2 linked regions of the Methylomagnum ishizawai genome follow. The protein of the gene in region 2 binds, or shares a complex with, the protein of the main gene of each other region. Links are inferred from orthologs where the notes say so. Each region holds a gene or a part of one and is shown on either strand. Other genes may lie near its edges.

The links.
Region 1: the proteins of trxA (region 2) and B9N93_RS05285 are in contact, whole or in part, in an NMR structure (PDB 2IPA), measured with the Bacillus subtilis proteins. The link is inferred for Methylomagnum ishizawai from one-to-one orthologs.

Annotation. Positions count from the first base shown.
Region 1 is NZ_FXAM01000001.1:1,193,945-1,196,966, reverse strand. Bases 159-3,022 are described here. They hold B9N93_RS05285 (arsenate reductase ArsC), read left to right. Parts: upstream 159-1,261; coding sequence 1,262-1,783; downstream 1,784-3,022. Other genes in these bases: B9N93_RS05275 (HoxN/HupN/NixA family nickel/cobalt transporter), read right to left, coding at 2,925-3,022; arsB (ACR3 family arsenite efflux transporter), read left to right, coding at 1,780-2,859; B9N93_RS05290 (ArsI/CadI family heavy metal resistance metalloenzyme), read left to right, coding at 822-1,265; B9N93_RS05295 (ArsR/SmtB family transcription factor), read left to right, coding at 416-760. Outside these bases: B9N93_RS05300 (hypothetical protein), read left to right, coding at 1-15. UniProt on the Bacillus subtilis protein: Catalyzes the reduction of arsenate [As(V)] to arsenite [As(III)]. In vitro, can dephosphorylate para-nitrophenyl phosphate (pNPP).
Region 2 is NZ_FXAM01000001.1:3,825,590-3,828,693, forward strand. The notes cover bases 14-2,959. They hold trxA (thioredoxin TrxA), read right to left. Parts: upstream 1,677-2,959; coding sequence 1,350-1,676; downstream 14-1,349. Other genes in these bases: rho (transcription termination factor Rho), read right to left, coding at 14-1,156; B9N93_RS17065 (HD-GYP domain-containing protein), read right to left, coding at 1,833-2,959. Outside these bases: more of rho, read right to left, coding at 1-13; more of B9N93_RS17065, read right to left, coding at 2,960-3,044. UniProt on the Bacillus subtilis protein: Participates in various redox reactions through the reversible oxidation of its active center dithiol to a disulfide and catalyzes dithiol-disulfide exchange reactions.

The DNA.
Region 1 (3,022 bases), 2.6 Mb from region 2 along the record:
ACCTTCCGGCGATGAGGAACAAGTTCCTGACCGCCTATACCGATCCCTTGACCCTGCATTTCGACATTGGCGCTTGAGACTCCCGCCGATGCCGAAAAGGGTCAGGGACACAATGACCCGCCCAAAGGGTCAGATTGTCCCTCCCATTTCAACCACCCGACCCCATGAGGAAATCCTATGAACCTTACCGACGACCTACCGAACCTGTTCCTTGACGTCCACGAAAAAGGCTTAACTTGGGACTGATGGCCTTACAAGCTTTCCATGAGCGCGGGCTTTACCTACCGGTGAATCCAAACGGGTGCAAGCCGTGGCGGATCAATTACCGCTTCGCCGGATGAGCGCCGCCCGCCGGGCTTGCAATGGATTTGAAGAACGCGCTTGCATATGAAAATATTTCCATTAACATGGAAATATGGAAACAAGAACCGCTGTCGCCGCCCTGGCGGCCCTCGCCCAGGACTCCCGCCTCGCCATCTTCCGCCTCTTGGTCCAGGTCGGCCCTGAAGGGTTGCCTGCCGGGAAGATCGGGGAAACCTTGGGGATTCCGCCGTCCTCGCTGACCTTCCACATGAAAGAACTGAGCCATGCGGGCCTCGTGCAATCCCGTCAGGAAAGCCGCTTCGTGATCTATTCGGCCAACTACACGGCGATGAATGAATTGCTCGCCTTCCTGATGGAGAACTGCTGCGGTGGCCAGCCGTGTCCGGCCACGCCGCCATCGGGATGTCCGGGCGCGGACGGGCCTCCCACTCCATAACCGATGGACCCACTCCGCCACACCACGCTGTTTCAACCCACCACCGTCCGGGAGCTTTCTCATGAAACGATTCCATGTCCATCTCGCCGTCGAGAACCTAGAAGACAGCATCCGCTTTTACAGTGCGCTGTTCCAGGCCGCGCCCACAGTCCGCGAAGCCGACTACGCCAAGTGGATGCTGGACGATCCCCGCGTCAATTTCGCCCTCTCGGCGCGGGGCCGCGAACCCGGCCTGGACCATCTGGGGATACAAGTCGATTTCGGCGATGAACTCGAATCCGTCCGCCAGGGTTTGAGCGCCGCCGCCCTGCCGGTCGAAGCGCAGGGCCGGGCCGCCTGCTGCTATGCCGAGTCCGACAAATACTGGTCGCTCGATCCCCAAGGCGTCGCCTGGGAAGCCTTCCACACGCTGAAATCGATCCCGATGTTCGGCGCGGACACGGTGGTCCGGCTGGAGCCGAAGTCCGCCTGTTGTCCAGGTTCCAAGACCGGGGATCGCCCATGACCGCGAAACAACCGCTCCACATCCTGGTCCTTTGCACCGGCAACTCCTGCCGCAGCGTCCTAGGCGAAGCCTTGATCAACCATCTTGGCGGGGACCGTCTCCGGGCTTACAGCGCCGGGAGCCACCCCATAGGCCGCATCAATCCGGGGGCACTCGCCACCCTGGCACGCCATGGCTTGCCGACCGCAGGCTATAAGAGCCAATCCTGGGAGGAATTCGAGGAGGCCGGGATCGATATCCTGATCTCGGTCTGCGATTCGGCGGGCGGCGAGACCTGCCCGGTTTATCTCGGCAAGGCGGTCCGGGGCCATTGGGGCTTGCCCGACCCGGCCCATGTGACGGGCACCCCGGAAGAAATCGAAGCCGCCTTCGAAGCGACCTACGCCGCCCTGGAACAACGCATCCAGAAGCTCCTGGCCTTGCCGTTCGAGACGATGGCGGGACCGGAACTCTCCGCCGCGCTGAACCGGATCGGCGAGGACACCCCCGGCGGTTGCAAGGAGGTCCAGCGGTCATGAACACCATCGCAACCACCGCGGCCGCACCCAAGCACATGAGCCTGTTCGACCGTTATCTCACGGTCTGGGTGGCGCTGTGCATGGGGATCGGCGTCGCCCTGGGCAAATTGCTGCCGGAACCGGTCGCCGCCATCCGCGGCATGGAGGTTTCCCACATCAACCTACCGATAGCCGCGCTGATCTGGCTGATGATCACCCCCATGATGTTGAAGGTGGATTTCGGCGCTGTGGCCGATGTGGGCCGGAATCCCAAGGGGCTCTTGGTCACGCTGTTCGTGAACTGGCTGGTGAAGCCGTTCGGGATGGCCTTGCTGGGCTGGCTGTTTTTCAAGCACCTGTTCCTGCCCTGGATCGGCCCGGAGATGGCGGACCAATACACCGCCGGGGTCATCATCCTAGCCGCCGCGCCCTGCACGGCCATGGTGTTCGTGTGGAGCTACCTGACCGACGGCGATCCCGCCTATACCCTGGTCCAGGTGGCGGTGAACGACCTCATCATGCTCGGGCTGTTCGCGCCCATCGTGAAGTTCCTGGTGGCGGGCACCTCCGGCCTCGACGTGCCGTTCGATGTGCTGCTGTGGTCGGTGGTCGTGTTCATCGTGATCCCGCTGACGGCGGGTGTATTGACCCGCAATGGGTTGTTACGATCCAAGGGCAAGGCGTGGTTCGAGCAAGCCTTCCTGCCGCGCCTGCACCCCATCGCGATTTCCGCGCTGCTGCTGACCCTGGTCCTGATTTTCGCCTTCCAGGCCGACAACATCACGGGCCGCTGGCTGCACGTGGGCCTGATCGCCATCCCCATCCTGATCCAGGTCTATTTCAACTCGTCCCTGGTTTATGGCCTGATGAAGCTGTTCAAGGTGAACTATGCCGTGGCCGCGCCGGGCGCCCTGATCGGAGCCAGCAACTTCTTCGAACTCGCGGTCGCGACCGCCATCGCCCTGTTCGGCCCGGAATCCGGCGCGGCGCTCGCCACCGTCGTGGGCGTGCTGGTGGAAGTTCCGGTGATGCTGTCGGTCTGCGCCGTGTGCAACCGGACCCGCCATTGGTTCCCGCCGCCTGTCAAAACCGCCTGAATATTCCCGCCGGAGGAACCATGTCGCCTGGCTTCCCGGCGGGCTCCCTTTGCCATCCGTCCCGGTCAGGCCGCTTTGCAAAAACGGGCACGGGCGAAAGCCCAAGCCACGGCGAAAACGGCGCAGAGGACGCCGACCACCCCCAAGCCCACGGACAATTCGG
Region 2 (3,104 bases):
TTTTGCGGAGGATCCAGCACTTTTGCAGCTCATCCGGCGGCACCAGATATTCCTCGCGGCGGGTGCCGGAACGGTTGATATTGATGGCGGGATAGACACGCTTCTCGGCGATCTTCCGTTCCAGGTGCAATTCGTTGTTGCCGGTGCCCTTGAATTCCTCGTAGATCACCTCGTCCATACGCGAGCCGGTATCGACCAGGGCGGTGGCGATGATGGTGAGGCTGCCGCCTTCCTCGATATTGCGGGCCGCGCCGAAAAAGCGCTTCGGGCGTTCCAGCGCGTTGGCGTCCACGCCGCCGGTCAGCACCTTGCCGGACGACGGAATCACGGTGTTGTAGGCGCGGGCCAGACGGGTGATGGAATCCAGCAAGATCACCACGTCGCGTTTATGCTCGACCAGCCGCTTGGCTTTTTCCAGCACCATTTCCGCCACCTGCACATGCCGCGCCGGGGGTTCGTCGAAGGTGCTGGACACCACCTCGCCCTTGACGCTGCGCTGCATCTCGGTCACTTCCTCCGGGCGCTCGTCGATCAATAGCACGATCAGATAGCACTCGGGGTTCTTCTCGGCGACGGAATGGGCGATGTTCTGCAAGATCATGGTCTTGCCGGCCTTGGGCGGCGACACGATCAAGCCGCGCTGGCCCTTGCCGATGGGGGCCACCAGGTCGATCACGCGGGCGGTGAGGTCTTCGGTGGTGCCGTTGCCGAGTTCGAGTTCCAGGCGTTCCTTGGGGAACAGCGGGGTCAGGTTGGTGAACAGGATTTTGTGCTTGGCGTTCTCCGGCGGCTCGTAGTTGATCTGCTCCACCTTGAGCATGGCGAAATAGCGCTCGTTGTCCTTGGGTGGGCGGATCTTGCCGGAGATGGTGTCGCCGGTGCGGAGGCTGAACCTGCGGATTTGGCTGGGGGAAACATAAATATCGTCCGGCCCCGCCAGGAACGAACTATCCGCCGACCTCAGGAAACCGAAACCATCGGTGAGGATTTCCAGCACGCCGTCGCCGTAAATATCCTCCCCACTCTTGGCCTGTTTCTTCAGGATGGAGAAGATCAAATCCTGTTTGCGGGTCCGGGCCACGCCTTCGATATCGAGGGTCTCGGCGATTTCGATCAGCTCGGAAACAGGCTTACGTTTGAGGTCGGTCAGGTTCATAAATTGAGTTGGGGGTCAAGGGGGTGGAACAAGGGCAAACCCATCGTCTGCGGGAGTGTTCTCGACCGGGGTGTCGAGCCGGAGGAAGCGTGCCGGGGGGCGGCGCGGGCTGGGGGCGGCGAGAGGATGCGGTTCAGGTTAGCATGGTCTGGAAAAACCCGCCCGGCGGGGCCGGTGCGGGTGGATGGAATCCTCAGAGGTTGTCGTGGATGAACTTGGACAGTTGGGACTTGGCCAGGGCGCCGACCTTGGTGGCTTCCACTTCGCCGTTCTTGAACAGGATCAGGGTCGGGATGCCGCGCACGTTGTAGCGCTGCGGGACGAGGTTGTTCTCGTCGACGTTGAGCTTGGCGACGATCAACCGGTCCGCGAAATCCTCGGCGATCTCCTCCAGGATCGGCGCGATCATCTTGCAGGGACCGCACCATTCCGCCCAGAAATCGACCAGGACGGGGGTTTCGGATTTCAATACCTTGTCCTCGAACTCGGCATCGCTCACATAAAGGATGTTATCGCTCACAATGATCTCCACATTGTCGGATGGAAGGGGATGGATTGGGATGGTATCGGGGGCGGCCGCAGGGGGCGGCGCTGGACGGGCTGGCATTTCCTTGCGAGTGGGGCCATTTCAGCCTAAACCCGCCCTAAATGCAAGCCCCGTGTTTCCAGGGGGTTTTTAGTTGAAGAGCTTGATCAGGGTATCGCGGTATTGGCGCGGATCGATATCCAAATACCCCGGCGGACGCACCAGCTTCACTTTATACGGCTGGCCGCGTCCGTCCACCTGTTGCTCCGCCATATCCACCAACCTTTCGACCGGGTTGTGGTCGGGATCGCGCACCACCAGGATACGGGGACGCAGGCGCTGGCCCGGATTGGTTTCCAGCACCAAGGCCACATCCCCGTTGCTCAGCTCGACGATGCTGCCGGGCGGATAGGTGCCGAGGCAGGCCAGGAAGCGCTCGACCAGCTTGGCGTCGAACTTGTTCGACTTCGCCTTCTTATTCAGCAGCATGATGGCGTCGAGGTGGGTGCGGGCCGGGCGGTAGGGACGCTCGCTGGTGACATCGTCGTAGGTCTCGACGATGCTGACGATCTTGGTGTGGAGATTCAATTGCACATCGTGCAGGCCGCGGGGATAGCCGGAACCATCGACATGCTCGTGATGGCAATAAGCCACATCGACCGCGCCAGCATAGACATTGCGGGCCGACATCAGGATATCCCGGCCCAGCTTGGGATGTTGGCGTAGGATCGCCTGCTCTTCGGCGTTGAGCCGGCCGGGTTTGTTCAGGAGGCTGTCGGCGATGGAAATCTTGCCAACATCGTGCAGAAGGCCGCAGGTGCCGAGTCCTTCCAGCGCTTTCGGCGACAAACCGAGATAGCGGCCCAGGAGGATGGAGAACACGCAGACATTGAAGGCGTGCTGGCTGGACTGCTCACCCTTGTTGCGGATCTGGGCCATATAGAGCATGGCGTCGGGGTTGCGGAGGATGCTGGCGACGCACTCCGACACCGCCGATTGTCCCAATTGCACATCCACGCTCTGGCCGAAGCGGATATCGTCGATGAAGGATTTGAGGAGGCTGGAGGTCTGTTCACGGGTGGATTCGGCGGCTTGGATTTCCTGGTCGAAGCTGGCCGATTTGCCGGCCCTGGAAAACGGCTCCCGGATTTCGTCCAGCACCATATGGACCACATGGGTGCGGTGCATGTCGATATAGACATACTCGCAATATTGCGTGACCGCCTGGATATCGGCGGGACTGGCCAGCTCGAAACCCTCGAACAAGAACGGGGTTTCGCTCCAAGGTCGGTCCAGTTCGCAAACATACATGCCAAGACGCAAGTCTTTGGCGCGGATTTTGACTCGTTCGGTATTGCTCATCGTTCCATCCGAAGGGCCGGACGGTACCCGGGCCTGGATTTGTTTGGCTTTGGCAGGATC